2 linked regions of the Cellvibrio sp. PSBB006 genome follow. The protein of the gene in region 2 interacts with the protein of the main gene of each other region in a pairwise test. Links are inferred from orthologs where the notes say so. Each region holds a gene or a part of one and is shown on either strand. Other genes may lie near its edges.

Evidence for each region.
Region 1: the proteins of ptsN (region 2) and trkA interact in binary tests that used the Escherichia coli proteins (3 or more experiments, as listed by UniProt). The link is inferred for Cellvibrio sp. PSBB006 from one-to-one orthologs.

Annotation. Positions count from the first base shown.
Region 1 is NZ_CP021382.1:3,299,485-3,308,445, reverse strand. What follows is about bases 5,055-7,978. They hold trkA (Trk system potassium transporter TrkA), read right to left. Parts: upstream 7,249-7,978; coding sequence 5,860-7,248; downstream 5,055-5,859. Other genes in these bases: CBR65_RS13575 (hypothetical protein), read right to left, coding at 7,378-7,978; CBR65_RS13585 (TrkH family potassium uptake protein), read right to left, coding at 5,055-5,827. In the rest of the region: CBR65_RS13605 (lysophospholipid acyltransferase family protein), read left to right, coding at 1-699; CBR65_RS13600 (RimK/LysX family protein), read left to right, coding at 906-1,811; CBR65_RS13595 (inactive transglutaminase family protein), read left to right, coding at 1,808-3,358; CBR65_RS13590 (alpha-L-glutamate ligase-like protein), read left to right, coding at 3,355-4,311; more of CBR65_RS13585, read right to left, coding at 4,382-5,054; more of CBR65_RS13575, read right to left, coding at 7,979-8,589; 16S rRNA (cytosine(967)-C(5))-methyltransferase RsmB, read right to left, coding at 8,666-8,961. UniProt on the Escherichia coli protein: Part of the constitutive potassium transport systems TrkG and TrkH. May regulate the transport activity of TrkG and TrkH systems. Binds to NAD(+) and NADH.
Region 2 is NZ_CP021382.1:4,868,367-4,877,136, reverse strand. Bases 2,215-4,947 are described here. They hold ptsN (PTS IIA-like nitrogen regulatory protein PtsN), read left to right. Parts: upstream 2,215-3,221; coding sequence 3,222-3,674; downstream 3,675-4,947. Other genes in these bases: CBR65_RS20285 (HPr family phosphocarrier protein), read left to right, coding at 4,626-4,910; rapZ (RNase adapter RapZ), read left to right, coding at 3,747-4,616; hpf (ribosome hibernation-promoting factor, HPF/YfiA family), read left to right, coding at 2,925-3,215; CBR65_RS20305 (RNA polymerase factor sigma-54), read left to right, coding at 2,215-2,797. Also shown: lipopolysaccharide transport periplasmic protein LptA, read left to right, coding at 1-320; lptB (LPS export ABC transporter ATP-binding protein), read left to right, coding at 328-1,053; more of CBR65_RS20305, read left to right, coding at 1,202-2,214; ribosome biogenesis factor YjgA, read left to right, coding at 5,006-5,527; CBR65_RS20275 (GNAT family N-acetyltransferase), read right to left, coding at 5,550-6,053; CBR65_RS20270 (YhdP family protein), read right to left, coding at 6,116-8,770. UniProt on the Escherichia coli protein: Seems to have a role in regulating nitrogen assimilation.

The sequences.
Region 1 (8,961 bases), 1.6 Mb from region 2 along the record:
CAGGAGACGATGAAGACGGCGATGGAGGCGGGTGCGGTTTGGCGGAAAGATTACGCGTGGCTTAAGAGCAAGATGGTGGAGGTTGAGGGCGAGCATATCCTGCGGGAAAAGTTGGCTTTGGGGAAAGGGTTGTTGGTGTTGGCGCCGCATCATGGGAATTGGGAGGTGGTGGCGCCTTATCTGGCGAGTATTGCGCCCTTGACGGCGATGTATCAGCCGTTGAAGTCGGCGGCGATGGATGAATTGGTGTTGAACGGGCGCAGTAAGTTGAACATTACGATGGCGCCGACCAATCGCAAGGGTGTGATGATGCTGCTCAAGGCGTTGCAGCAGGGCACCATCGTGGGCATCCTGCCGGATCAGGTGCCAGAGAAGACGGCGGCTGGGGGTGTTGCGCCTTTCTTTGGTCAGCCGGCGCTGACGATTGGTTTGATCCACGGGCTGATTCAAAAGACCGGTTGCGCGGTGGCGTCGGTTTTTGCGCAGCGGGTGCCGGGTGGGTTCAAGATGGTGGTGCTGGATGCCGATCCGGCGATTTACAGTGAGGATGAGTTGACCTCGCTGGCGGGTATGAATGCGAGTGTGGAGGCGTGTGTGCGACGCGCGCCGGCGCAGTATCAGTGGGAATACAAACGTTTTCGTCGCCTGCCGGAGGGTTATCCCCGGCATTACCAGAAATCATCCCGCCAGACGGCGTAGCGGGGTAAGCATTAGCGCGTGGCTATCGATATGCACGCTTTGCAAAAAATCCTTTTTCACCATAGTGTGTTGCGCCAGTCTTAGGGCTACAATTAGGCGGCTTTTATGTCGCTGCGCTCCGTGTGTTATTGACGAGGGCGCTCATCCGTCGCTGCTAACCCAGCATCTTCTGTATTCAAATCATGTGATAGTCGTTGGCCAGAATAATGAGCAATAACACAAAGTCAGGTTTGCATTGGTTCCTTTTTGGTTCGCTATGGTTAACGCTGACTGCTTGCAGTTCGACCTCTCATCTGTTTGTTAAAAAAACTGAGCTGGATGCGCTGGACCAATGTCTGGCAACGCAGAAATCCCAGCAGGAAATCTTTACCCAGCAACAGACCAAGCTGGAAGAAACCATCAATATGCTCAGTGAGAGTCTTGAGGAACAAAAGAAACTCGCTGCCATTCCCCCACCGCCTCCGCCGCCCGTAGAAAGACCCCGCCCGATTGTATGTCCGAAATTGCCACCGCGCCCGGTGCAGGCGACCAACGTTAATGACACGGTATTTCAGGATAAGCAGGTCGTGGGTGAGAAAGAACAGGTTTACCTCAACGATCTGGGCATCAGCATGAGTGCGCGTATCGACACCGGTGCCACCACAGCGTCGATGGATGCCCGTGACATTCAGACCTTTGAGCGCAACGGCGAAGAGTGGGTGCGTTTTATCGTGTACCACCCGACCACCCGCGAGCCGATTGAGGTTGAGCGTAAACGGGTCCGTCGTGTGCACATTGTTCAGTCCGGCGCTGAAGAACCGGAGCGTCGTCCGGTGGTGGAGATGCGGATTACCTTGGGTAAGATTACCCAGAATGCCGAGTTCACCCTCGCTGACCGCAGCAATCTGGAACAGCCGATGATTATTGGTCGCAATGTATTGCGCGATGTGATGCTGGTTGATGTGAGCCGCAGTGAAATTGTTCCTCCGGTTCGCCCGGAGAAAGCGCCCGAGCCAGCACCCAAGCCACAGGACAAACCCAAAACGGAAGAAAAGCCCAAGGCGGCCAGCGAGCCTCAAGCCAAACCGCAAACCCAACCAGAGCCTAAACCTGAACCACAGGCTGACCAATGAACAAACCCTCCCGCGTTCCGTTTTACAGCATTATTGTCGGATTGATTCTGCTCGGGCTGGGCACCGCCTGGCTGCGTCATACCACCATGGAGATTCCCTTTCTGGCCGGTGAGCAGCGCCCGGTGTGGATGATTGAGGCACGGGTAGATTTTTATGCGAGCGGTGATGCCGTCGTCGCCAATCTGGCTTTGCCGGATAACCCGCCCGGTTTCCGCATGTTCACCGAACAAGCCGCGTCGCCCGGTTACGGCTGGTCGGTCATCGAGAGCAGTGAAGGCCGTCGTGGCGAGTGGACCAAGCGCAGCGCCAGCGGTCTGCAAACCCTGTATTACAAAGCACAATTCGTCGGTGGTCTGGATTACGAGCCGACCATGGAACCCGAACCACCCCAAGCCAAACCCGTGATCTGGGATGGCCCCCAGGCAACCGCTGCCGGCCAACTACTGGCGGTGGCGCTGTCCACTTCCAGCACGCCGCAAAGCATGACGCGGGAGTTGATCAAGCTGCTTAAAGATCCCTCGCCAGACCAGAACGCATCGCTGATGTTGGCGGCCGAGCCCAATATGGCCACTCTGCTGGAAAAGCTGCTCAATCAGGCCGGTATCCCCGCCCGCAGTGCCATGGGTTTGTATCTTGAGGATGCCCGTCGTCACCAATCCCTGACGCAGATGGTGGAAGTTTATGACGGCGAAGAATGGGTGCTGTTTAATCCCGTCACCGGCCAACAAGGCGTACCGGAGAATCTGTTGATCTGGCATCGCGGCAATCAGTCGTTGCTGGACGTGGTGGGTGGGCGCAACTCGCGTATCGGTTTCTCGATGATTTACCAGACAGTCCCGGCGCTCGAACTGGCCCGCGCCCAGACCAATGACAGCATCTTTTCCATCATTGGTGTGCATCGCCTGCCCATTGAAGAACAGAGCATGTTCAAGCTGCTGTTCCTGCTGCCGCTCGGTGCGCTGGTGGTGGTGTTCATGCGCGTAATCGTGGGTTTGAAGACCTCCGGCACCTTTATGCCGATCCTGATTGCGCTCGCTTTCTTGCAAACCTCGCTCGTTCTCGGGTTATTCAGTTTTATTACCGTGGTGTCCTTCGGGCTGGTGCTGCGCACCTATCTCTCGCGGCTGAACCTGTTATTGATTGCACGGATTGCCACGCTGGTGGTGTTGGTGATCTTTATTATCTCCATCCTCAGCCTGATTGGTTACCAGATGGGTCTGAATACCGGTATGACCATCACCTTCTTCCCGATGATCATCATCGCCTGGACCATTGAGCGGATGTCGATCCTATGGGAAGAAGAAGGCCCGAAAGAAGTCTTGGTGCAGGGTGGGGGTAGTTTGCTTGTCGCCGTGCTGGCCTACCTGATGATGCAATTGCCGTTGATCGGTCACCTGACCTTTAACTTCCCGGAGCTCAACCTGGTGTTCCTGGCGTTCATCATGTTGATGGGTCAATACACTGGCTACAAATTCTCTGAGTTGCGCCGCTTCCGCGCCATGGTGGAGAACGAAACTGTCGAAGACAAGGCGGGTGGCACCAAGTGAAATGGGTCAGTCCGTGGCGCCTGCGCCGCATGGGAATTCTGGGGATGAATTGCCGCAATCGCGACTTTATTGGCAGCTACAACTCCCGCCACCTGTTTCCTTTGGTGGATAACAAGCTCAAGACCAAGCTGCTGGCCGAAGAATATGAAGTGGCGACGCCGCGTCTGTTTTTTGTGGTTGAACAGCAGCACGAGATTGCCCATATCGAAAAGAAGCTGGAAGGCTTGGAAGGCTTCGCGGTCAAGCCGGCGAAGGGTTCCGGCGGTAAGGGGATTCTGGTCATTATCGGCCGACGCGGCGACAAGTTCATCAAATCATCCGGCGCGGAAATTACTGTCGAAGATATCCGCCGCCACATGAGTAACACCCTCGCGGGTCTCTATTCACTGGGCGGCAAACCGGACATGGTGATCGTGGAAGACCTGATCCAGTTCGACGATTCGTTTGAAGGCTATTCCTACGAAGGCGTACCGGATATCCGCATCATCGTGTTCAAGGGCTATCCGGTGATGGCGATGCTGCGTCTGGCAACCCATGCCTCGGACGGTAAAGCCAATCTGCACCAGGGCGCAGTGGGGGTGGGGCTGGATATCGCCACCGGTCGCGCGCTCAAAGCCGTGCAATTCTCCAAGCCGGTTACCCATCATCCGGACACCAAACGCCCGCTCAATGAAATTCAGATCGCCAACTGGCGTGACATGCTATTGCTGGCCTCTCGCTGTTATGAGATGACCGGCCTGGGCTATATCGGCACCGACATCGTGCTCGACAAAGTGCGTGGCGCGCAGCTGTTGGAATTGAATGCGCGCCCCGGATTATCGATTCAGGTCGCCAATGGTCGTGGTTTACTACCCCGTCTGCGCCACATCGAATCCCTCAAGCCCCGCGCCCACCGTACCCCGGAACAGCGGGTGGACTATGTGATGCGCACCTTTGTAAAAGACGGCCTGTGATGTTTGGTGTTTGTTGATCCCGTAGGTCGGCTTAGCCAAAGGCGTAAGCCGACACCCCACGCTCCAACACTCACCGCCGCCAAAACATCGGACTGAACAACACCAATAACGTAAACACCTCCAACCGCCCCAACAGCATCGCGAAGCACAACACCCATTTTGCCGGTGCGTTGATGCTGCTGTAGTTGGACGCGACCTCGCCCATGCCCGGACCGAGATTGGTGATACAGGCGCCGACAGCAGAGAAGGAGGTAACCAGGTCCAGGCCGCTCATCAACAGCAGCAAAAACATCAGGATGTACATCACCACGTACATCGCAAAAAATCCCCACACCGCTTCCACCACGCGATCCGACACATTGATACGCCCCACCTTGATAGGGATGACCGCGTTGGGGAAGATCAGGCGATGGATTTCGCGAATACCTTGTTTGTAGAGCAGCAATACTCGAATCATCTTCATGCCGCCGCCGGTGGAACTGGCGCAACCGCCGAGAAACGCGAGGATAAACAGGGCAAAAGGCAGGAAGGATGGCCAGGCGACAAAGTCTGCGGCAAACCCGGCAGTGCTGAGCGTTGATGCCAGGTTGAAGAAGCCGATGACAAAACTGTCTTTGGCGTCGTAGGTATGCGTGAAATAGAGGTAGCTCACCGTTACCAGCGTGCCCACGGCGATCCAGCCGAAGTAAAACCGAAACTCTGCATCGGCGAAATAGTAATGCAGGCTTTTTTCGCGCCACACGAAAAAGTGCAGTGCGAAGTTGGCGCCCGATATCAGCATAAAGATGGAACATATCAACAAGATCGCCGAACTATCGAAATAGCGAATGCTGTCATCGTGGGTGGAGAAGCCACCGTTGGCGACGGTGGAAAACGCGTGGCATAGGGCCTCAAACCAGTTCATCCCCGCCAGCCAATAGGCGACACCGCAGGTGATAGTGAGCACCAGGTACATCAGGAACAGTGCCTTGGCGGTTTCCGTAATACGCGGCGTGAGTTTGTTGTCCTTCACCGGTCCTGGCGCTTCCGCGCGGTACAGCTGCATGCCGCCGATGCCTAACATTGGCAAAATTGCCACGGCGATCACGATGATCCCGATCCCGCCAAACCATTGCAACTGGTGGCGATAGTAGAGGATGGAGGGCGGCAGCTGATCCAGGCCGCTGATGACGGTAGCCCCGGTAGTCGTCAGGCCCGAAACGGCTTCAAACATGGCGTCGGTAAAGGACAGAGTCAGCCCATCGGACAGGATCAACGGCAGCGTCCCGAAGGTACTCAACACCGACCAGAAGAGTGCCGTAATCAGGAAGCCGTCGCGGGTGCGCAGGTCCGCTTTGCTGGTGCGCGCCGGCAGCCACAAGCCGATACCGGCAGCGAAGGTAATAGCGAAGGCCAACAGAAAGGTCATGTAATTGTGGTCGTCAAACCACAGGGAGATGGCGATAGGTACCAACAGCGTCAGGCTGAACAGGGTGAGCAGTACGCCCAGCACCCGGGCGATGATGGCAAAATTCATGTCACACGTAATCCATCAGTGGGCGTTAAACGTCAAAAGAAGGTGAAGCCGACCTGGAACAGCTTCTCGATGTCGCGAGTGTGCTTTTTATCCAGCAGGAACACAATCACGTGGTCGCCGGACTGCACCACCACATCGTCGTGGGCGATGATAACCTCGCTTTCGCCATCTGCTGTATCGCGCACAATTGCCCCGATATTCGCACCTTCCGGCAAGTCGATATCTTCCAGCGCCTTGCCCACCACCTTGGATGATTTGGCGTCGCCGTGGGCAATCAGCTCCAGTGCTTCCGCCGCGCCCCGGCGCAGTGAGTGAACGTTCACCATATCACCGCGCCGCACGTGGGTCAGCAAACTGCCGATGGTGGTGGTCTGGGGCGAGATGGCGATATCGATATCGCCGCCCTGTACCAGATCCACATAGGCGGGGTTGTTGATCAGCGTCATGACCTTGCGCGCCCCCAGCCGCTTGGCGAGCATCGATGACATGATGTTGGCTTCGTCATCATTGGTCAGGGCGAGGAATACATCGGTATCTTCAATGTTCTCCTCCAACAATAAATCCTGATCCGTCCCACTGCCGTGGAGCACGATGGCGCGTTCCAGTTGTTCAGACAAACGAGCACAGCGATTGCGGTTGTGTTCAATCACACGCACGTTATAACGGCCTTCCAGTTTCTTCGCCAGCCGATAACCGATGTTGCCACCACCGGCGATGGTCAGACGCTTATAGGGCACCTCCAACCGGCGCAGCTCGCTCATGACCGCGCGGATATCGGCCTTGGCTGCGATAAAGAAAACTTCATCATCGGCTTCGATCACCGTCGAACCGGTGGGCATAATGGCACGATTGCGTCGATAAATAGCGGCCACACGGGTTTCGACATTGGGCATATGCTGGCGCAGATAGCTTAACTCCTGACCCACCAGCGGCCCGCCGTGGTAAGCACGGACGGCAACTAACTGAACTTTGCCATCCGCAAAATCCAGCACCTGTAAGGCGCCGGGGTTTTCGATCAGGCGAAAGATGTAATCAGAGACCAACTGTTCAGGGCTGATCAATACATCAATGGGAATGGCGCCGCTTTCAAACAGGGCGCGGTGGGTGAGGTAGGCGGTGGAACGCACCCGCGCGATCTTGGTGGGGGTGCGGAACAGGCTGTCGGCGACGCGGCAGGCGATCATGTTGATTTCGTCGTTATTGGTCACGGCGATCAGCATATCCGCATCTTCAATACCGGCCTGGATCAGGATATCCGGGTGTGACCCCTCGCCGGTGATGACACCGATATCGAGTCGGTCGCGCAGATCGCGCAGGCGCCCTTCATCGGTATCGACCACGGTAATGTCATTGGCTTCGCTGGCGAGATGCTCTGCAAGACTGCCGCCCACTTGTCCCGCACCGAGGATGATGATCTTCATAAGCCTTCTTAGTTAACCTGAGGTTCAAATCCGCCGTCGCGCATCCGGAGCCCGACTGGATAGCGGCTGCCACTTTACTGCGTTTGGGTGTAAATACACCATAAAAAGTAGCTTAGTCGCCTTTTCTTTTTAGTGCTGGTTTCCTTGTGCTCTTGGGTTCGTCAAAATTTCCCTTATATCAATTGCCCATATTAGTTTTGTTGCTTTCGATAGGGCAAACAAGAAGATCAAGGGCAGGATCATGGTCTTTAGTAGAAAAAGCGTCATTAAATTCAAGATGCCGTTTATAGCACCTTCAAGTTTATCCTTCATGGAAAAAGCATTAAATTTATCGCCAAGACTTTTCATTGACGACATCGAATCAGACACGGTCATTCCGATGGATTCCATAAGGCTGTTTGGCTTTCCGGTCAGGGTATTTTCTATATAGGTTTTTCTTTCCTGGATTGCTTCCATATTTTCTTCAAGCTCCTCTATCTGTTCTTCGAGAAGTTGAAGGCTTTTCTTTTTGGCTGAAGCAGTGCTTTTTAATGACGATAAATCTTTATCCGACAGCCTTTGCATGAGGCTCAATTTTTCTTCTGCATTTTTGATGTTTTCATCAGCTTTATTTACAGAATCGTTTGCGTCCTCACGTAGTTGGTGCTGCTTCTTCAAGAGACTGCTAATAGATTGCTCCTCTGCATTTAGTTGTAGCAGTTGATCTGAAAGTGTCTTATTGTCTGCGACAGATATTTTTTGTATCTGATTTGCTGTATCAATATCGTGACTAAGTGAACTTAGTGCTTCTACATCATCTTGTGTTTTCTCATCGAGAAACGCTTGGTCTACAAAACTATTCATAATGATGACGAAAGCTAAAGAAAACCTTATGAACAGGAAAAATAAAAAGAGCCTTGACAGAAAATTCAGATGAATCCCGCTTTTAAAATAGAATCCGATTAAAAGTATTGCTCCTGATACGCTCAATAAAATCTTGAACAATGTGTCAGATACAATCTCCACTAATAATTTTTGAATTATTAGTGATCCGATAGCAAGTTTCATGAGTGATGCATAGTCTTCTACCAAGTTATTGACAGGATTCAATACCTCTCCAATCGTTACATTGGCTACACCTACGCCTAATGTTAATGATTGACAGACAGAAATTACGGCATTAAGTGTTCGCGCAACACCAAACGCTACAGTGGACTTTACCAACGAGTCGTCAATATATTCCGTAGAGAGCTCGTCCAGTTTGCCGAGCCATGAAATTAGCACTAAAAGTAAGATGCTAATTACTAGAATGTTGCGGGTTTTCGGATGCTGGATCTTAGGTGGGTAGGGATCAAATGACATACTAACTCCTTATAGCTTTTGTTGTTGATAGCTGCCTTAGCAAAAAGTAATTGCTCATTCAAACGAGAGTAGCTTGTTAATTTATGCCATTTTTGCGCAACTGCGCATAATAAAATCCGTCATGGCCATTTTCGTTAGGTAGTAATTGTCGACCACAATGTTGTGGAGTGCCCCAGGGAACATCGAGCAATTCACACACAGCTTCAGGTTGTCGCGTCAAAAAGGCTTCGACAACCCGGGTGTTTTCATCAGGCATGATGGAACAGGTGGCGTACAGCAAGACGCCATCGGGCTTGAGCAGCGGCCACAGGCTATCGAGCAGCTTGCCCTGGAGCTGCGCCAGCTTGGCGATATCGGCGGCGCTACGCAGGA
Region 2 (8,770 bases):
TCACCATCCATACCAACAGCAACGACGAAGTTGAGAAGATGGAAGCCCGCGGTAAGCCTGCACGCTACCAGCAAAAACCGGCAGAGAACCAGGCAACTATTACAGCGCAGGCCAACAGCATTCGCTATACCTTAACCAATGAACAGTTGTTACTTCTGGAGAATGCATTTCTGGAACAGGAAAATGGCGCATCGATTAGTGGTAACCGCATTGATTACGACATCCGCAAAGAGATCATGAAGGCAGCGGGCAAGAAGGATGCACAGCAACCACAGCGCATCGAAATCGTTATCCCGCCACAAACCATCAATCAAGATTGAGTCGACCATGCCGACCCTGCAAGCCCAACATCTCGCCAAGAGTTATAAAAGCCGTAAAGTTGTCATTGACGTGTCAATCGCCGTGACCAGCGGTACGATTGTGGGCCTGCTCGGCCCCAACGGCGCAGGCAAAACCACCTGTTTTTATATGATTGCCGGCCTTGTCGGTGCCGATGAAGGGCGAATATTACTCGACGGCAAAGACCTGACTCATCTGCCTATCCATGGCCGTGCCCGGGCGGGTATCGGTTATCTACCCCAGGAAGCTTCCGTTTTTCGCAAGCTGACCGTGGCAGATAACATCATGGCGATCCTTGAAACCCGCAAGGATCTCAACCGCAAGCAGCGCCACGCAAAACTCGACTCACTACTGCAGGAATTCCATATCACCCATATCCGCGACAGTTTGGGTATGTCGCTCTCCGGTGGTGAGCGGCGGCGGGTAGAAATTGCCCGAGCGCTGGCGACAGAGCCGCAGTTCATTCTCCTTGATGAGCCCTTCGCCGGCGTTGACCCCATTTCAGTGAACGACATTAAACAAATTGTGCGTCACCTCAAGGATCGCGGCATCGGCGTGCTCATTACTGACCACAATGTGCGCGAGACACTGGATATTTGTGAGACAGCCTATATCGTCAGCGAAGGCCATATCATCGCCGAGGGCGATGCAGAAACGGTACTGAGTAACAACAAGGTCCGCGAAGTCTATCTGGGCGAAAACTTCCGCCTGTAACCTCAGGTGCGTTCCGACAAATCACTTGACAAGCCACTAAATTTGTATAACAGGCACAAAGATTGCTAGGTGTTATTGCCTGCAAGACAAAGGCTGTCTAAACTCCACCTGAACAACATCATTTCTTTGGGGTTTAGTTCTACTTACGATGAAGCAGTCTCTACAGCTAAAACTCGGCCAGCAACTGACCATGACGCCCCAATTGCAACAGGCTATTCGTCTGCTGCAATTGTCGACCCTGGATTTGCAGCAGGAGATCCAGGAAGCTCTGGATTCCAACCCGATGCTAGAGGTCGAAGAGGGTTACGACAGCCACTCGCCTGCCGACAGCGGTGAAGGGGAAGACAGTGATTATCCCCGCCAGCAAGAAGTTGCTGCAGATGCCAATGGCGCAGATCTCGATTCGGGCTTTAACGATAAGGACACCTTTGCTGACAAGGAAAGCTACGCAGAAACTACCTATAACGAGACCGAAAGCTTTTCTGATACCGATAATTACGGGGACAGCGAACCCAATACCGAATGGAACGAATCCATCCCCAGTGAGTTACCGGTAGATACCAGTTGGGACGATGTCTATCAGTCCTCCCACACCAGCAGTTCATCCTCTTATGATGGCGAAGACAACGACTTTGACAGCCGGCGCGCCGTTACCGATTCCCTCTACGATCACCTGATGTGGCAGCTCAACCTGACCCCCATGTCAGACCAGGACCGGATCATCGCCATGGCAATCATCGATGCGGTCGATCCCAGTGGCATGCTATCCGTGAGCCTGGCCGATATCTACGAAGGCCTGATCACCGAACTGGATGAACTGGAACTGGATGAAGTCGTTGCCGTACAGCACCGTTTACAACAATTTGACCCCTGCGGCGTGTGCAGCCAAAACCTGTCGGAATGTCTGCTGGTGCAATTGCAACAATTCGCCCCGACCACGCCCTTTCTTGAACCTGCCAAGCTGATCGTCAAGCAGTATCTACCCTTGTTAGGCAGCCGCGATTATCGCCAGTTAATGCGCCGCACCAAGCTCAAAGAGAGCGAGTTAGGCCAGGCCGTGGCATTGATCCAGAGTCTGAACCCTCGCCCCGGCGATATGATTGCTTCCGGTGACACAGAGTATGTTGTGCCGGATGTGTTTGTGGAAAAGCGTGATGGCCGCTGGATGGTGGAATTAAATCCGGATATCGCCCCGCGCCTGAGAATCAATTCGGATTACGCCTCCATGGTGAAGCGGGCTGATTCGAGCAGCGATAACACCTTCCTCAAGGACAATCTGCAAGAAGCCCGCTGGTTCCTCAAAAGTTTACAGAGCCGCAACGAAACCCTGTTGAAAGTTGCCAGCTGTATTGTGGAAAAACAGCGGGGCTTCCTGGAGTACGGCGCCGAGGCAATGAAGCCACTGGTACTGCACGACATCGCCGAAATCGTAGATATGCATGAATCCACTATCTCGCGGGTGACCACCCAAAAGTACATGCATACCCCACAGGGAATTTTTGAACTTAAATATTTCTTTTCCAGTCATGTGAGTACAGACAGCGGCGGCGAATGCTCCTCTACGGCAATTCGCGCCATCATCAAGAAACTGGTGAGTGCGGAAAATCCAAAGAAACCCCTGAGCGACAGCAAGATCACTGAGCTGTTATCTGAGCAAGGCATCCAGGTAGCGCGTCGCACCATTGCCAAATACCGGGAATCACTCAATATCCCGCCGTCTAATGAGCGTAAAAGTTTACTATGACATCCTTTTTCTCCACTGCTAGGCTGATGAATACCCGGATGTGCAGAACACGTTCTACCACTATGCAGAATCAATAATCGTGCCGTCAGGCAAGATTGAGTAACTGTCATAACGAAGAGGAAGTACTATGCAAATTACTATTAGCGGTCACCACCTGGAAGTTACCGACGCCCTCAAGGATTACGTCAACAATAAACTTGAAAGACTCAATAACCATCACGACCGCATTACCAATACTCACGTGATTCTCTCGGTAGACAAGCTGGAGCAAAAAGCGGAAGCCACCGTGCACGTAAGCGGCAAGGATTTATTTGCCGATGCGACATCAGAAGATCTCTATGCCGCTATTGACCTGCTGACCGACAAGCTCGATCGGCAATTGATTAAACACAAAGAAAAAATGCGCAGCCATCGTTAATACATTATGCAAATACAATCTCTTCTCACCCAAGGTCGCACCCTGTGCGATATCGAAGGTGTCAGCAAAAAGCGTGTGCTGGAAATTCTTGCCAACACCATCGCTCAGGATATTCCCGCCATTGATGCCGACGACTTGTTTCGTCGGCTAATTGCGCGGGAACGACTTGGCTCCACCGGCATCGGCCACGGCATTGCTATCCCGCACTGCCGAGTGGAAAACTACGATGGTGTCATCGGCGCCCTGATCACACTGAATCAGCCGATTGACTTTGATTCGATTGATTCCGAGCCCGTGGATATTTTGTTTGCCATGCTGGTACCGGAAAATGCCCACGGCGAACATCTGCAAAATTTGGCAGCCTTGGCTGGCGCTCTCAACGACAGTGGCTTTCGCGAACGTCTACGTAGCGCGGAGAGTGATGCAGCCTTGTATGAGATAGCTGTCAGCAAAGATTGATTGGCGATCTTGGGAAAACACAAGCCCGGCACTCTCGGCGCATTGATGAATGAATCACAGGAATACACGCCCATGCATTTAGTGATTGTGAGTGGATTATCCGGCTCGGGTAAGAGTACTGCACTGCATGTTCTGGAAGATGTCGGCTTCAACTGTATCGACAATCTTCCCGTGAGCCTGCTGCCGGCGCTGGTGGCACAAATCCAGATTCACAAGGACGACACCCAGAAATTTGCCATCGGTATTGATGTGCGCAACGCGTGGCAGGATCTCAACATTTTCCCGATGATGATTGAGACGCTGAAGGAAGCCCATGTGCCATTTCGCGTACTGTTTCTCGACGCGCAACCCTCGGTGTTGATTCAGCGCTTCAGTGAAACCCGGCGCAAACACCCATTGAGCGATACCAATACCAATCTGGAAGAAGCGATTACCGAAGAACAAAACCTGTTGGAACCGATTCGCGATGCAGCGGACCTGGTGCTGGATACCAGCCATCTGAACCTGCACGAATTGCGCGATCTGGTGAAGGAACGAGTCGTTGGCCGTAGCGAATCCAACATGGCGATCCTGTTTGAATCTTTCGGTTTTAAACATGGTATCCCGGTAAACGCCGACCTTGTATTTGATGCACGCTGCCTGCCTAATCCCCATTGGAAACACAATCTGCGACCGCTAACCGGTAAAGATCAGGACGTGATTGATTTTCTTGAAGAACAGGATTCGGTTGAGGAAATGTACGAAGACATCGAGCGTTACCTCACCCGCTGGCTGCCGCGTTACCAAGCTAACAATCGCAGCTATATCACTATCGCCATCGGTTGTACCGGCGGGCAGCATCGCTCGGTTTATCTGAGCGAGCGTTTGCAAAAACATTTCAACCGGTTTTATAACGATGTACAGGTCAGGCACCGTGACATCAATAAACACAAGAAAGCGTGATGTCTTTTTATGCTCATCGAACGAGTAACTATCATCAACAAACGCGGCTTGCATGCCCGTGCGGCCGCCAAGCTGGTAACCACAGCAACGCCGTTCACGGCGCGTATCCAGGTACGCGTTGCCTCGGCAACCTGTGAAAACCACTGGGTCGATGCCAAAAGCGTTATGTCATTGATGCTCCTGGCTGCTACCCAGGGTACCGACATTGAGGTTCAAGTCGATGGCCACGATGAAGCCTGTGCGATGGAAGCCATCCTTAACCTGATCACCCAACGTTTCGAGGAAGATGAATAAGTGCCGGCAAACCACCGCAGATTCCAGTTGTTATTTGCCTGACTTTTACCTAACCTAGCCGCCCTTTTACATACCCATCGCAGATTGGCAACACCATGGTTTATTCATACGACGACATCAACCCCGACGACTACATCCGCAGCAAGTCACAAGCCAAGCGCGAGATGACAGCACTTCAGGAACTGGGCGAGAAGCTGGTGGAGTTGAATGATAACCAGTTGGCCCAGATACCCATCGAGCCCAAGTTGATGGAAGCCATCCATGAAACCCGCAAGATGGTTCACCGTGAAGCACGGCGCCGGCATTTGCAATACATCGGCAAACTGATGCGCACCACCGATCACGCAGCGATTCAGGAGGCTTATGATTTGCTGCAAAGTAAAAGTGATCGCTACATTCACCGTCAGCATCAGGTGGAGCGGTATCGGGATTTATTGATTGGTGGTGACAATCAGGCATTACAGGAATTTATCCAACTGCACCCTGGTGTGGACGTACAACACCTGCGTCAATTGATCCGCGTTGCTCAAAAAGAAGCAGCGGAGAACAAACCGCCTGCCAGCGCGCGCAAATTATTTCGTTATATCCGTGAACAAATGGAAGCCCACGATCACTGATCATTCAGGCGTAGGCTTCGCCTCATTCCTGCACAAAAAAAGCCGGATGGTAAGTCACAAATCCTTGCGGCGTCGGCTGGCAAAACGCCAAGGCAAGAAAATATTCCGCCGGAACATCCCGATAAACCAGTTCCGGCAAATGCCGGAAACCAAAATATTGATAATAATCCGGATCTCCCATCACCACACATCCTTGCGCCCCCGCAGATTGCAAATGCTGTAAACCATGGCGGATAAGCGCTTTACCAATACCGCGCCGTTGATATGCCGGTGCAACAGACACTGGCCCCAGTCCATACCAACGCTCTCTTCCGTCCGATATCTCAACCGGCGAAAAGGCCACATGGCCCACAACATCTTCGTCATCCCATTGCGCAACCAGTGACAAGGTCATGGCCTTGGCGGCACGCAGGGCATTCACAATCAATTGTTCTTTATGGTCACTGAAGGGATGGTCTTCAAACGCTGCCTGGGTGATACGAAAGATGGTGTCGATATCGGTGTGTCGTTCCTGACGAATCAACATGGCTTATTCTCCGATGATGTGAGCCATTTAATGTTGTACCGCAAAGGAGGATTTATCAAATATCACGGCGACGGGGTTTGTTGATCCGGCGCTGAAATATCCTCTTGCCCGGCGTCGCCCTGCGGCGTATCAGACACCGGTTCACCGTTTTCGCCCACACTGTTGCGCAAACTGGTTTCACTTTCGAACAGGCGATCGAATTTCATCTCCGGCTCATCCCAACTGCCGCGGATGCGATAGCTGATACTGGTGGCCTGATCCACCTGCTTTTTAAAGATTTTACTGACCACATACACACCGGCTGCAGCCGGAAGCCCAGTCGCCAATGCCGCGAGAAACGTCAGGTTACCCGCCACCGGCAAGGTGGCAACCAAACGGGAATCGATGGTTTCATCCAGCAGGTTAATACTGCCAGCCATCTGCAATTTGCTCGATGGGCTGCTCATTTGTAAGGGTTCGGTAAAAATTAATTTACCCGCCTCAAAGTTGACACTGCCACGCAGCTCATCATAGGCGAGACCGCTTTTATAAAGATCCGAAAAATCCATCCGCAGACGACGCGCCAGGGTATCGAAATTGACCAGCGCCACCAGCCGCAAAAAGCCATCGCTGCCCACACTGGGATTACGTTTGAAACGACCATTTTCCATCAACAGATTCACTTGCCCTTCGAGCCGCTTCAAACCCACCTGGTGTGGTGAACCGGGCCAGGATAAATCGACTTCATAGCGGGCAGTGGTGCTTTCGATGATGTCCGGTTTTTCCCATTGGCGCATCACATCGGCGATATCACCAGCACTCAACAAACCGACGAAACGCGTGCGCGCCCCATCATTTCCTTTCTGCCAAATTAACTGTGCACCAGCCGGGTTGTTGTTTGCTTCCGTGGGCAATCCGCTGACGGTAATACCACGAATATTGCCGCGAATATTATCGAATACCGTGCCCTGTTCATTCGGGCGCAGCTGCACCGACCAATTGCCGTAATTGCTGTTTTCGTAATGCAATTCTGCGATGCTGATATCCGCGCGGGGCAGACTGCGCGGATCGAATTCCGCCTCAATGCTGTCCAGGTCATCCGCCGATTCGCCCAACATGGAACGCGCCAAATGCAGGTATTTCAAATCCACCGTAATGGGCAGGTTTTCATCTTCTGGCAAACGCACCTGACCAGCCACCGTGGGATTGCCAAATTCAATATGCCAGGCATCAGCGTGCGGCTGAATTTCCAGGGCCAGATTTTCCAACGACACAGGGCCAAGTTCGTGTTTACCCAAGGTGATATCGGCCAGGAAAGGTAACCCGGCAATCCGGGTCGGGTCGGCTTTTTCCGCTGGTGGCGTGCTGGTCTGAACGTTTTCCGATGAAGGGTCAATCGGACTTGTTTCCGCACTCGCCACGGTGACTTTAGGCACGATTTGATCGGTGTAGCGCTGATAGCGTTCCAACACACTTTGCCATTGTTCCAGGTTAAATTCGGGTAAATAACCTTTGAGCAAAAAGCGCGATTCTGCGGGCAGCGATGCCGGTCGTGCGAGGCTGATATTGGCATTGAGCAGACGGTTTCCGTCGCGCTGCAATTTCAGCAAGGCCTGTACGGCGTGATCAGGAATCGTTTTGTTTTGCTCAACGGGAATGTCAGCGTCAGTGCTGACGGCGGCATCAATACCGGGCATGGCATACTTCACATCGATCAGTGAAGTGCGTTGATGAATATGCAGGCTTACTGCCAAGGCGCGTTGTTCTTCGGGTGCTTTACCGTAGGGCGCGGGCAAATCCACCGCCACCCCTTCAAGGCTAGTGTTAACCAGAATATTGGCAAGACGGCGATCCGCCGTGGTGTCAGCAGCCCGAGGTTGATCTTCTACAGGAGCTCCTTCTAAAGACACTTCTTCGCCAGCCTTCGGCACCTGCGCGACAGGGCGATGAATAACTTCAACGCGGGCGTCATAGGGAATCTTGCCGTCGAGGAACAACAGCTCGGGGCGTTTGCTCCATTCCGCCAGACGTTGGTGTTTAACCGCGCCCTTGACCTCAATCAGTGTCTTTCTCTCGTTGGTATTATCAACACTGTCGAGGTTGACGCGCACGGGTTCATCAAACAAACGGCCGGTCAGGTTACGACTACTTAAACCACTCCGACTCGAATAGCTGACCCGTCCACGCACATCTTCCACGTCCAGTTCGTAATCCGGCAGGTTAAAAATCGGCACATCCAGATCGACATCAACACGCTGGTGAGCGCCTTCGCCTGAGCCACCAAGGGGGACGGCGATATCGAGGCGAGCTTCCATGTCACCGTTCAAATCCCAGTGATCCATAGTGTCCCCGATGTATTGGCGTAACCGGCCTTCGCGCAGCGCCCGCAAACCATCGCTGGCCATACCGCTGATGGTGCCCTTTACGCGCAGCAGCGAGCCCTGGCCATTGGGGCGGGGGCGCGATTGCACATGGGTTTGTTGGAGACGGCTGCTGTAGACCCTGCCATCGAAAACACTGGCATCGACGTAATTGTCGTTGACCAATAAGCGCCCCCGTAAGCCGCGCAACGGTGGCCAGCCGTCCTGGTAGTTCAATTCGGCGTTATGGATATCGAGATATAACTGATGACTGCGCGCCATCGCCTCTTTGGTATTCAACGTACCGCGATAGACGAAGCCCACTTCGTTGACCGTCCCATTGTTGTGCTCGCCAATACTCTGCTTCAACCAGGACAA